Regions from separate parts of the Turicibacter sp. H121 genome, predicted to be linked through region 3. Evidence: riboswitches for the same ligand, from Rfam matches in the RefSeq annotation. Region 3 holds a riboswitch; each other region holds the start of a gene.
The links. Region 3 has a riboswitch for S-adenosylmethionine ahead of AT726_RS09365 (methionine ABC transporter ATP-binding protein). Riboswitches for the same ligand answer to the same signal wherever they lie in the genome.

Region 1 (4,753 bases), 780 kb from region 3:
CAAGTTGGATCTCCTGAGAATAATTCATTGTAATCTGGAGTACGAGAGAATTTAACTAAACGTAATTTCATTACGAAGTGGTCCATAATCTCTTGTGCTTCTTCTTCAGTAATTACACCATTTTGTAAGTCACGCTCAATATAGATATCTAAGAATGTAGAAGTACGTCCTAAAGACATCGCAGCACCATTTTGTTCTTTAATTGCAGCTAAGTATCCGAAGTATAACCATTGAACTGCTTCTTTAGCAGTTGTTGCTGGTTTAGAGATATCGAAACCATGTTTTGCTGCCATTTGTTTTAATTCATTTAAAGCACGATATTGTTCAGAAATTTCTTCGCGTAAACGAATAGTTTCTTCATCCATGACACGTGAAGTGTTGTTATGGTCTTTTAATTTTTCAGCCATTAAACGATCTACCCCGTATAAAGCGACACGACGGTAGTCTCCGATAATACGTCCACGTCCGTAAGCATCTGGTAATCCTGTGATAACACCTGATTTACGAGCTGCACGAATTTCTGGAGTGTAAGCATCGAATACACCTTGGTTATGTGTTTTACGGTATTCAGTGAAGATATGAGATACTTCTGGATCTACATGGAATCCATAAGATTCAGCAGCTTTTTCAGCCATACGAATTCCACCGAATGGTTGTAATGAACGTTTGAATGGTTTGTCAGTTTGGAAACCAACGATTTTTTCTAAATCTTTATTTAAATATCCTGGTTCATGAGAAGTAATTGTAGATACGATTTTTGTATCTAAGTCTAAAACTCCGCCAGCTTCACGCTCAGCTTTAGTTAACTCCATTACTTGGTCCCATAATTTTGTTGTTGCTTCAGTTGGTCCTGCTAAGAAAGAGTCATCCCCTTCATAAACAGTGATGTTTTGATTGATAAAGTCACGCACATCAATTTTTTCTTGCCATTCTGTACCTTTAAAGCCTTGCCAAGCTTCCATGATAGTTCCTCCTTATAGTTCTCTTAAGAACCTCTCTCTGAAATTTCAAATCTTATTGTTACCATAATTTTACAATAAGATTCTTCCCTTTGTAAAGGGGTTACACTATACGAACATAATATTTAATAACTCCCCTTAAACATTATAACGTATATATCTTTTACAGTTATTATTATATTTCCAACACTGGAAAAAATCAACTTATATACATTAATTTTTTTTAAATATTTTTATTTTTTTCTAATATAAGGGGTTACGCTTACAATCTTATGGATAATTTACCAATATAATATAGAAAATAAAGATAAAATCATAATTTTGATATTAAAAAAAGATATCTCTTTCCTAATAAAATAAAGCGTATCTGCTACTGATTGTAATCAAAAAAATAAGGCGTTAACTCCAAGTAAAATAATCATAACTCCTCCAAAGATGTTTGCTTTATTTCCTATCATATGCCCTAATGTTTTTCCAAAGGTTGATCCTATATAGGAAAATAAAAATGCAATAGTTGCTATGAGAATAGTAGCCAAAATTAATTGCTCGTAAATTAACCCGTAAGTAATTCCGGCTGCTAAAGCATCAATACTTGTCGCTATCCCAAACATCGCAAGTAACTTTAAGGATAAACCCTTTTTTTTATTGAAGCCCATCTCATGAGATTCAATATATTCTTCTTTCGAACTTTCAAAAGCTTCTTTTAACATTCTGACACCTAATATAATTAAAATCACACCAGCGATTAAATGATTATATGTCGTGATTTCTCCACTAACAAACTTTAATGAAACAATTCCAATGACAAATAACAGACCTTGAAAAAAGCCAAAACTAATGGATACTTTAAGACGATCTCTCACTGTATGGGCTAATCCATCCATTCCTAATGTAATAGCGACCGCAAATGCATCCATAGCTAATGCAACTGACATTATCATGATAACTACTAAATATTCTTTCAACGATTCTCACCCCAACTTTAGTTTCCTTGTATCTTTACATCTTATCTAAATCACTACAAATATATGATTAAAATTTTTCTATCTCGTATTATCCTTATATAAGATTTAATAACTTCGCTTCATTTATGGTAAAAAATGATTGACTTTCCACAAATAGGATTTATAATAGTTATTAAGATTTACAATTTTATACAACTTAACAAACTCTTATCACGAGAGGCGGAGGGACAGGCCCAATGATGCCCGGCAACCAATCAGTCATGATACGGTGCCAATTCCTGCAGACATTGTCTGAAAGATAAGGGAAAGTGTGATCTACATATAAATTATGTAATACACCTTTCTGCTTATCGAAGTAGAAAGGTTTTTTTATTTCATAAATAAGAAAATTGTAGCATCTGATTAAGAGAACGAAAGGGGAGAATTTCATGATTGTTCTTGATCAAATAAAAAAAATATTTAATACGAATTCTGGACGTGTCACTGCTGTAGATTCAGTTAACTTGTCTATCCAAAAAGGGGAAATATTCGGAATTATCGGTTACAGTGGGGCTGGAAAAAGTACACTAATTCGAATGTTAAACTTACTGGAACGTCCAACTGAAGGGACAGTTACCATTGATGGGAAAGATTTAACTCAAATCTCCTCTAAAGAGCTTCGATTGGCTCGACAACAAATTGGAATGGTCTTTCAACACTTTAATTTACTCTGGTCACGTACGGTATTTGAAAATATCGCCTTCTCACTTGAGATTGCAGGAGTAAACAAAGACGAAATCAAGCCACGAGTTTTAGAGCTTATTCAATTAGTTGGTTTAAGTGGAAAAGAAGACAATTATCCCTCTCAATTGAGTGGTGGACAAAAACAACGCGTTGGGATTGCACGTGCATTGGCTAACAATCCTAAAGTTCTACTTTGTGATGAAGCCACTTCAGCCCTTGATCCGCAAACAACAGATGAAATTTTAGATTTACTTGTTCAAATTAATAAAAAATATAACTTAACTATTGTTCTAATCACACATGAAATGCGTGTGATTCAAAAAATTTGTCATCATGTGGCGATTATGGAAAGTGGGCGTATCGTTGAACAAGGAGATGTCTTAACGGTTTTCTCTAATCCTCAGCATCCAGTTACTGAACGTTTCGTTAAACAAGTAGCGAGTGAAGATGACTCAATTGAGACGGTCGAACATCTAATTAAAAAGTTCCCTAAAGGAAAAATTGTTCTTCTGAAATATCTAAAAGAAAAAGCAGAACAACCTTTCATCACAAACGTTATTCGTAACTACCAAGTGGACATTAATATTATTCAAGGAAAGGTCGTACAAACTCAAGAGGGTGGCTACGGTTCTCTTTATGTTCAACTTACGGGTCTAGAAATCATTCCAGCTCTTAATTATTTAAAAGAAGTTGGGGTAGAAGTTGAGGTGATTTCATAATGTTTTTATTATTACTACCAAATGTCAAATGGGATAAAATGTTCTCGGCAACGCTTGAAACATTATATATGACTGCTATCGCAGGTATCTTCGTCTTTATTTTAGGATTAATTATCGGGTTAGTCTTATTTTTAACAGCACCGAATCAACTCTTAGAAAATAAATGGATTAATCGTGTTTTATCAGCATTTGTTAACATTTTTCGTTCAATTCCATTTGTCATTTTAATCATTCTTTTGTTAAACTTTACAAAATTCTTAGTTGGGACGGTCCTTGGGCCGAATGCAGCCCTACCAGCTTTAATTATAGGAGCCGCTCCTTTCTATGGGCGTCTTGTTGAAATCGCGCTTCGCGAAATTGATAAAGGTGTCATAGAAGCTTCCATTGCAATGGGAGCTTCACTTTGGACGATTATTCGAAAAGTCCTCATTCCTGAAAGCTTACCTGCTTTAGTTTCAGGAATTACGGTTACAACGATCTCACTTGTTGGATATACAGCAATGGCTGGTGTTATCGGTGCAGGTGGTCTTGGAAATCTAGCTTACTTAGATGGATTCCAACGTCATCGATTTGACGTTGTTTTTGTAGCAACCGTCATTATTTTAGTAATTGTCTTTGTGATTCAGTTTATCGGAGATATGATCACTAAACAAATTGACAAACGTTAATAAAAACTATTTATTCAGTTAAATCCTTAATCAGTTGATTAAGATTTATATATCACTCGTTGGGGAAAACGAGCAAAGAATATGAAAATTTAAGGAGGAAGTTAAAAATGAAAAAATTATCATTAGGTTTATTAAGTTTAGTGGCAGCTATTTCTTTAGTTGGATGTGGAAATAGTGGTGAAGAGAAAACAACATTAAAAGTTGGAGCAACAGCTGTTCCTCATGCAGAGATTTTAGAACAAGCCAAACCATTACTTAAGGAAAAAGGAATTGAATTAGATGTTGTCACATTCCAAGACTATGTCTTACCCAATACAACTTTAGATGAAGGAGAATTAGATGCGAACTACTTCCAGCACATCTCTTACTTAGAGGGATTTAATGAAGAGCATGGAACACATCTAGTTAATGCAGGTGGAATTCACATCGAGCCAATCGGTATTTACTCTAAAAATTATAAATCTTTAGATGAATTACCTGAAGGCGCTACAATTATCATGAGTAATTCAGTTGCTGATCATGGACGTATGTTATCCTTATTACAAACAGAAGGATTAATTACTTTAGATTCTAATGTAGATGCTAGTGTTGCTACAGTAGAAGATATTATTGAAAATCCTAAAAACTTAACATTCAAAACCGATATTGATCCAGGTATGTTAGTTACTGTTTATGAACAAAATGAAGGAGATGCGGTTTTAATTAACACAAACTATGCA
Region 2 (4,753 bases), 380 kb from region 3:
AATTCCTTTGCTTCTTCAAACGTTTGTAAACAAGCAACATGTTCATAACTTCCATCAGACTTTGACATCACTACTTCATAATAATAAGGATCACAATAGGCACTAACAATCTTTGTACGTGTAGTTTCTGTTGTATTACTCATATTTGTATTAATACTGTAGTAATAATACGGGTTAAATAAATCAGACAAAGATTGAATCGAAAATAACTGATCAACGACTTGTATATAATTAACTAATCCACTGGGATTATAAGATCGAAGTTTTTCAAAAGTACTCTCTACCGTGGAAAAATCCTGATAATCACCTGAACCTAAATCATCATCTGCTAATATCTTTATTTGTGCCGATAATAAGCACAACAAACACACTACTAATATACATAATCTCTTCATCCTTCTAGCTCCTATATAAAAAATTACATGAAACTCATTAAAAATCTGATTTCTTAGTATGTCTCCTAAAATAAGATTCATACTTCGTTATACAAAAAAGCTCTAGCAATCAAAAGGAAAATATTGTATAATACTTAAAATCTTAATGATGGAGGTGTGATATGAAACGAGAACATTTAAAGAAAGGATTATTTCTCTTGATTGGACTGATGACAATCTATTGTTTTATGAAGTTAATCTATAGCCTATCCGCTCAAACCGGTCGAGAGTCTGGCTCCCTCTCAAATAGTTTATATTTATTCCTCAGTCAATTTGAATTCTTAAATAACTTTTTACATCAATGGGATCAATTTGTTATTAAAGTACTTTATAAATTAAACTTAGAAGAACTTTATCCTTTTATCTTCTCTACCTATAGTAATTGGAGCTTTATCATTCGTAAATGGGCACATTTTGGGATTTATATGATACTTGGGATACTTTCAATGGGGGTCTTTACTTACGCCTTTAACTTCTATAAAGCCTTCTTAATTACATTTTATTGTGGATCACTCTTTGCCTTTACTGATGAAATCCATCAACTCTTTGTCGAGGGAAGAACAGGACAGATTAGTGATTTTGAAATTGATGTTTTAGGCCTAGTGACCGGCATGACCTTCTGTCTTTTTATCTTTGTGATTGTAAATTTGATCCAATTTATTAATAAACATCTCAGTAACAATAACTCAAAACAGCAATATTCTAAAGAGAAACCAATTATTGAACGAACCCCCTTTACATTAGACGATTAACAAACCAAACTAATAATATTAACCCTTCTAATGATATAAAAATACCCCCATAATAGAATTTAAAGTGATTCTTTATCAGAGATAGAATCACTTTTTTCATCTACTATAGAGGTGCTATCCATTTCATTTAACACCAGCTGTTCTTTCTAATTATAAGAATAGCTGATGTCTACATTTTTAAAGATAGAATTTGTACTCGTCGTTGTAAACTTCTAATATTAACACTTTTTAAAATCCCACCATCTTCACCATCTAATGTCCACTTAACATCTTGCTCACTCTCAACAGTCATACGATCCGTCTTAAATGTCACCACATATTCTGGATCATATTGAGTATTTAAAAAGTCATTTAAGATTCGATGAATATCAATCAGATTTTTTGGAGCACGAATTAACGTCACTTCAAATAAACCATCACTTAGATCAGCCTGATTTCCAAATGCATTTTTTATACCTGCGACAGAATCTGAGTTAGAAATCATTCCAAAAATATAATCCCCTTCAATCACACCATCACGGTGAGTAATCTTACACTTATACGATTGAATGGTAGGTAACTTTAATAATCCCTCAATTAAGTAAGCTAATCCGCCTAACATATTTTTTCGTGGTTGTGGAGTCTCATAAGCCACATCGGTAAAGGCTCCAAACGCAGCAACATAAGTAAAATATCGACTACCAAACTGTCCAATATCAATTGGCATCTGTTTCCCTTGAATACATAAATCTAACGCTTTAGGGATATTTTTAGGAATTCCAAGTGTAGTAGCAAAATCATTGGTCGTTCCAGTTGGAATGTACGCAATTGGTGTATTCGCATTTGCTTGGATTAACCCTGTGATGACTTCATTTAAGGTTCCATCGCCTCCACTTGCAACGACTAAATCATAATTTCTAGCCTCTTTCATTTTCTCCACTGCATCATATTTAGCTTTAGTGGGATACACGACCACCTCATATCCAGCTAAGCTCAATTGGCTAATAATCAGTAATAAATAGTCCTTTATTATCCCACGTCCTGAAGTTGGATTAATAATAAGTAATAACTTCTTACGCACAGAGGCACTTCCTTTCAAAAATTTAAACTTTAATTTTACATTATATTATATCACCTATTGTCAAAAAAATGTCGTTTATGATTGTAGAGATTCTAAGTACACAAATAAAAGCCTGATTCAAAAATTAGAACCAGGCTTTTATTTTATTAAAATTGTGATTTTAAAGCTTCAACTTTATCTAAACGTTCCCATGGTAAATCAACATCTGTACGTCCAAAGTGTCCGTAAGCAGCTGTTTGTTTATAAATCGGCTTACGTAAATCTAACATTTGGATGATTCCTGCTGGACGTAAGTCGAAGTTTTGACGAATAACTTCTACAATCTTGGCATTTGATACTTTTCCTGTTCCAAATGTATCAACCATGATTGATGTTGGCTGAGCAACACCGATGGCATATGATAATTGAATTTCAATTTTATCAGCATATCCCGCTGCAACTAAGTTTTTAGCAACATAACGAGCTGCATAAGCTGCTGAACGGTCTACTTTAGTTGCATCTTTTCCAGAGAATGCTCCACCACCATGACGTGCATATCCTCCGTATGTATCAACGATAATTTTACGTCCTGTTAATCCAGCATCTCCGTGTGGTCCACCAATGACAAAGCGTCCTGTTGGATTAACTAAGTAGCGAGTATTTTCTGTTACTAAGTTTTGTGGTAACACTGCATCAAAGACATGTTTTTTAATATCTGCTTCGATTTGTTCGTGACTTACTTCTGGTGAATGTTGTGTTGAAAGTAAAACAGTATCGATTGCAACTGGTTTTCCTGCCTCATCATATTCAACTGTTACCTGTGTTTTACCATCTGGACGTAAGTAATCTAAGGTTCCATTTTTACGAACTTCAGTTAAACGACGAGATAATTTATGTGCTAATGAGATTGGTAAAGGCATATATTCTTCAGTTTCATTTGTGGCAAAACCAAACATTAATCCTTGATCCCCTGCACCAATTGCTTCAATTTGCTCATCAGTCATAATTCCTGTACGAGCTTCTAATGCTTGATCAACCCCCATTGCAATATCTACAGATTGTTCATCAATAGCTGTTAACACAGCACAAGTATCTGCATCAAACCCATATTTCGCACGGTTATATCCAATTTCACGAATTGTTTCACGAACAACCTTTTGGATATCAACATATGAAGAAGTAGTAATTTCTCCAAATACTAAGACTAATCCTGTTGTCACAGACGTTTCACAAGCAACGCGTGCCATAGGATCTTTTGCTAAGATAGCATCTAAAATTGAATCTGAGATTTGATCTGCAATCTTATCTGGATGCCCTTCTGTTACAGATTCTGATGTAAATAATCGACGTTCTGACATACTAATGTCCTCCTTCTAATTACACTAAGAAATACTCTATATTATTAAGTTCCTGACGAGAGATAATAGCTCGGGCCGGTTAATATTTAAAAATCATTAACAAAATCAATCATTCATACCTATAATGGACAATTTAAGAAAAATAATCCACCTTTTCTAAGTAATTCTTTTTTCTTTAACAAACTAGTACATATAATCTATCGCTGGCCGCTCAGATCATGAGCATACTAGCGGATAACATGGAAAGAACAACTTATAGTTTCACCTACGGTGTACAGTTTATCTAACTTTTACTCTGTTTAAAGAGATAAGCTTACATATAGCTCATCTAATGCGGTAAAACCACAAAGGCTGGTCGGATTCACTACTGCTCATCACTCCTTAGCACTTGAGTGGATAACCCCGAAGTTGTCCCTTTAGGCTAACAAAAAAAGTCCGCTATAAGCGGACTTGAATGACTGATTCAAACCCTCTTATTGCTCGAGTTAAACTCGCTTGGGTCGGCACCTTCCTATTCAAGGAGGTTGCCGCGACTTCATAGGCCCCTATGCCTCCATCGCTCTTAATAAGAGTATATTATTATATTTATTTTTAATTTCATTATTAATTATAAGAACAAACTCGTAACTTGTCAATTATTAACGGTTATTCTTTAAAATCTAATTCAACATTTGAAATCGAATCAAAGCGAGTTCCAATTTTTTCAGTCGTAATATGAATCTCTTTGACATCTTTTGAAACTGTATCAATGTGTTTACTTAATTTATCCCAACGTTCCTTATATCGCTTAAATTCATCTCCTAATTTATTTAACTCTTGTTGAATGACTAAAGCATGACGATCGCGTTCAAGATTATTTATAATGACTTGAATCGTTGTTAAAGTCGACATTAAAGTTGTTGGAGAAACTAACCAAACTCGTCTTTGTTGAGCATATTCAATTAAATCAATATGGTAAGCATTAATCTCTGCAAAAATGGCCTCTGCTGGCAAAAATAAAATCGCCTGATCCGATGTTTCCTCCGGTGTAATATACTTCATGGCAATATCATCAATATGCTTTTTCACATCTTGTTTAAACTGCTTGGTGGCAATTTTACGTTCTACATCAGGTAAGTTACGATCCATCATTCGCTGATAGTTTTCCAATGGGAATTTCGAATCAATCGG
Region 3 (4,753 bases):
AATTCCACCTAGCCCTTCTCGAAGTAGGACACGATAAATAATTTCAAATGGCGTTGATCCCATTGCCTTTGCAGCTTCAATCACACCAGGATCCACATTTAATAAGGCTGATTCTACTTGTCTAGCAACAAATGGCGCAGTTCCTACCACTAAAGGAACGATTGCCCCTTTTAATCCAATCGATGTTCCGACAATTGCTCGAGTTAATGGCATAATAAATGCTAATAAAATAATAAATGGAATCGAGCGAAAAACATTAATGAACTTCCCCACTATCAGATTAACTGCTTTTTGTTCTAACAAATGTCCCGGTCTTGTCACGACTAAAACAACTCCAATGGGTAAACCAATTAACACAGCAAACAATCCCGAGATGACCACCATCAATAATGTATCCCATAGCGCTTGAATTAACTCTGGAAAATACGCTACGACATTCGGACAAATTTGATTAAGCAACTGATTCATTCTTTAACACCTCCACCTGAATATCTGAGTTTTCTAAATAGTTAATCGCACTAAAGATTTCTTCTTTGTTACCATGGAAGCTAACAATCAAATGACCAATCGGGGTCTTTTGAATAATCTCAATGCTTCCAAATAAAATACTTGCCTCTACATTAAATTGCTTTGATAACTTCGAAATAAAGGCATGTCCTGTTTGCTGACCAACAAATGAGATTTTAACTAGCTTCTCTAAGTGACTCAGTTCTTCTAGTGGTGCTCTTTCTGCTAATAACTCAAAGATTTTCTCATCTTGGAATAATGAGGACACAAAATCTTTTGTAATCTCTGATTGTGGATTTGAAAAGACACTAACAATATTTCCTTGTTCAATAATACGGCCCTTCTCCATGACCGCAACTTTATGACAAATCTCTTTAACCACTTCCATTTGATGCGTAATTAACACAATCGTTAATCCTAACTCTTTATTAATTTCTTTAAGAAGTTTTAAAATCGACTTTGTCGTCTGTGGATCAAGTGCAGATGTTGCCTCGTCGCATAATAGAACTTGAGGGTCATTAGCCAATGCTCGTGCAATGGCCACACGTTGCTTTTGTCCCCCACTTAATTGGGAAGGATACACATCTGCTTTATCCTCTAGACCCACTAAATTCAAAAGACGTAGTACTTTTTCCTTCTTTTCTTCTTTACTAATTTTTTGACCTTTTAACGGATAAGCAACGTTATCAAAAACAGTTCGTGTCTTTAATAAATTGAAGTGCTGAAAAATCATCCCAATTTTGTGACGAGCTAATCTTAATTCTTTGGGCGATAATTGATTTAGCACTTGACGATTAACAATCACTTCCCCTTCAGTTGGAACTTCTAAAAAATTTAAACATCGAATTAAAGTACTCTTGCCTGCACCACTATATCCAATAATCCCAAAAATTTCACCAGCTTCTACTGTCAAATTAACCTCTTTAACCGCTTCAACAATCTTCCCCTTTAGCGAAAAAGTTTTACTCACATTCTTCAGTTCAATCATATTGACTCTCCTTTCTTGCTGTTTCCAAAATAAAAACGGACTCCTTATGCTGATGAAAGAAGTCCGTTCAAATCTAAATAAATTCTCACTCACTCCCTCATCTTTCAGAATAGCTCTGTCGGATTTAGCACCTTTGTACATTGTACTGGTTGCTGAAGCTTCATCGGGCCTGTCCCTCCACTTCTCTCGATAAGGATTATTATTCAATTAAAAAAACTAAGGATTCCTTCTGAGAAATCAGAAGAACACCTTAGTTTAAAATCAGCATACTAACCTGTTCTCCTCATCTTTCAGAATAGCTCTGTCGGATTTAGCACCACTGTACATCTGTACTGGTTGCTGAAGCTTCATCGGGCCTGTCCCTCCACTTCTCTTTATAAGGAATCACGATTCAATTGGAATTATTTAACTTATGGATACTATAACATCTATTTTTCTATTTGTAAATCTTTTCTTACATAATTTGTATTTTTTATGAAAAATATTAATTAATAATGAAATTTTTTCTTCAACTCATGAATCATCTGACGATCCGCAAAGAAGAATAAACCGACACAAGTAATGATCGTATAATAACTTCCAATAATAGCAATTTGACGGAAGATAATGACTTGGAAATAAATCATCGCTAAAATCACAATTCCCATCAATCCAAACATTAATTGATAAATAACTAAATCCGTAAATCGCTTTGGATTAAGAAGAATCATGACAGTAATTATAGTTGTTCCAGCCATTAACCCCAGCGGGAAAATAATCTCTAAAGACCACCCACTATATCCCAAAAAATAATCAATAATGATTGATAAAGCCGATATTCCAATAACCTGTGTTAAAATATTTGGACCAATATTTCTTTTCACACGTGATCCTAAAATAGCACTAATAGTTAAGTAAAGTGTTGCAGCTGTAATAATGAATACCCAATTCCATTGAAAATCTTGAAAAATCCCACTGATAAATGAGAAGGAGATAATCATCATGGCTAAAAAAATAATGGATTTTCGAATAGAAAAACGGCGTTTTTTTGCAAATTGCTCTGGATAATCTCGTTCAATTTCAAATTCAACCGACTCCAGTAATTGCCCACAAAGTGGACAGTTATTCAATTGATTTTGTACTTTCATCTGACATTTAGAACAATATTTCATGATTAAATTCCTCATTACAAGAGATTGTTATATCAATCCCGTATTTTTTTAAAAATCTGAAAAAGTATCTTTGAATATCTGTTTCCTCTAAAGAGGAAGTAAATGTTAAAACAAATTGATCATTACAAGAAATAACACCACAACGAATCGGTTGATGAGGGGTCACAGGAATCATCATTCGCATTTCCTCAACATATGGAGCTAATGATTCAGGTAACACGACACGCCCTAAATTTGATAACGTTGTTGTAACCCCTTTGTCCGCTTCATGGTAAATATGACGCATGACCATGTTCTTAATTCCTAGTGGTACGAAACGAATCATCATGTTTTTTTGAGCACTGACATTATCATTAATTTTTTGATTCACAACTTCTGGCTTTTTACCCTCATTCAATTGGTTTGAAACGTCTTTTAATAAGTCATCAAAGCTTAAGTTAGGACCTGGCGTAACCGTCACATTAACATTTGAAAAAAAATTTCTTAACGTATGTGAACCAAATCGCCCTCTTAAATCAATAGGAACCGTGACAATAATAGGATGAAAATCCTGATTAAATTTATAATTTTGTTCATAGATCGCATAAATCAAAATTGAACATAGCAAGCTGGATACGGTCACTTCATATTGCTTTGCGATACGAACGACCTGTTTAGCAGACATAATCCCATGAATGACCTTTAATTCTTGAGGACGTTTTTTAATACCTGTTATTTTATATGCTACAGTTGTTTTCGGTATGACTTTTGATTGAGCTTCACTTTTTACCTTTAAAAAACTGTCTTCATCCATCGCAGGTAAAGATGAATGATCTCCTCCTATCACAATGGATTCCGTCGCTAATTCTGGATATAAACGTTTGAGATAATGATAAATGATAACCTTTAAAAACTGAGTGGCTCCTGCACCATCTGCCAGCGCATGAAAGACTTCTAAATGAATCATTTTCTCATAATAAGTAATGCTAAATAAATAATTATTATTTGTAAATTTCGTCATTTTAGAACAAGGATATGTATATTCTTTTCGGATACGAGGCTTTTGTAAGTTCATATCAAAGTAATACCAAAAAAATCCATTACGTAAACGTACACTAAAGGAAGGCATCTCAATCAGTGCTGCCATTACCGCCTCTGATAAAAGATCCGCTTGAACAGCTTCTTTCATCTTCACTGATAAACGAAACACATTCGTTGCCTTTGAACTAGAAACAAGAGCATATAACTTCGCCACATTATCTAATTTACTCCAATAAAACGTTTGAAAATTCTCATTCATCCCTCATCTTCCTTACTGTTTCAATATTAACGATAGAACTATACTTCACTTATCATACACTAATAGACACATAGAATCTAGCCGTACCAGTTAAACTTTACTTCTATCATTCTGATTTTTCCTCACCCTAACTTACCTTTTAGTTTAGTAATTTTAATGTTTAATATGTAATTTATGTATTTTTTGTTGCACTATTATACAATACTTTTTAATATTAAATCTCGAAATTATAAAAACTCTTTCTCATATCAGGTTACTCCCCCTAAACCATGACATAAAAAATTTTATGGTAAAGTTTAGGGTCATCTATAGAAAATATCTATATCTAAGTTTTCTTAACTATTAAAAGGCTATGTTCATATAACTTGAATATAGCCTTTTAATTTAAATTTTCTACTGATTAATATCAATGGTTATTGAAGATGATAATCTAACCATCCTTTTAGTTCGTTTAATGGATGAAATCCTTTTGCTGATTCAATCGGTTTTCCATCCTTAAACAACATTAATGTTGGCACCGTCATGACTTGATATTCATGCGCTAAAACAGGAACTTCATCCACATTCACTTTAACAAATTGAACGTCATTTTGATAAGTATCTGATAATTCTTCAAAGATAGGCGCTAACATTTTACATGGCCCACACCATGTGGCATAAAAATCCACTAAAGTTAAGCCTTGTTTTGTTAACTGTGGGAGCTGTGCATTATATTCTACTTCAAAAATTTTATTCATTTAATCACCTATTTGTGTGTATAAGAAATCAATAAACCGACTTCTTTCCTTTTCTTTTTTAGAATAACTATAATCCTTAAGATGACGCGTT

Region 1: it holds a riboswitch for S-adenosylmethionine, as region 3 does, so the genes downstream of both, AT726_RS05725 (methionine ABC transporter ATP-binding protein) here and AT726_RS09365 (methionine ABC transporter ATP-binding protein) in region 3, are expected to answer to the same signal.
Region 2: it holds a riboswitch for S-adenosylmethionine, as region 3 does, so the genes downstream of both, metK (methionine adenosyltransferase) here and AT726_RS09365 (methionine ABC transporter ATP-binding protein) in region 3, are expected to answer to the same signal.

Annotation. Positions count from the first base shown of each region.
Region 1 covers NZ_CP013476.1:1,173,518-1,178,270, forward strand. The annotation lists gene pflB (formate C-acetyltransferase) at 1-962, opposite strand, end outside; gene AT726_RS05720 (manganese efflux pump MntP) at 1,343-1,924, opposite strand; SAM riboswitch class I at 2,129-2,229, shown strand; gene AT726_RS05725 (methionine ABC transporter ATP-binding protein) at 2,353-3,366, shown strand; gene AT726_RS05730 (methionine ABC transporter permease) at 3,366-4,034, shown strand; gene AT726_RS05735 (MetQ/NlpA family ABC transporter substrate-binding protein) at 4,142-4,753, shown strand, end outside.
Region 2 covers NZ_CP013476.1:1,573,684-1,578,436, reverse strand. The annotation lists gene AT726_RS07625 (glucosaminidase domain-containing protein) at 1-395, opposite strand, end outside; gene AT726_RS07620 (VanZ family protein) at 557-1,186, shown strand; gene AT726_RS07615 (diacylglycerol/lipid kinase family protein) at 1,356-2,246, opposite strand; gene metK (methionine adenosyltransferase) at 2,393-3,583, opposite strand; SAM riboswitch class I at 4,054-4,155, opposite strand; gene AT726_RS07605 (DNA recombination protein RmuC) at 4,229-4,753, opposite strand, start outside.
Region 3 covers NZ_CP013476.1:1,949,243-1,953,995, reverse strand. The annotation lists gene AT726_RS09370 (methionine ABC transporter permease) at 1-468, opposite strand, end outside; gene AT726_RS09365 (methionine ABC transporter ATP-binding protein) at 452-1,495, opposite strand; SAM riboswitch class I at 1,590-1,691, opposite strand; SAM riboswitch class I at 1,776-1,878, opposite strand; gene AT726_RS09360 (DUF6320 domain-containing protein) at 1,984-2,646, opposite strand; gene AT726_RS09355 (hypothetical protein) at 2,630-3,925, opposite strand; gene trxA (thioredoxin) at 4,339-4,662, opposite strand; gene AT726_RS09345 (3'-5' exonuclease) at 4,663-4,753, opposite strand, start outside.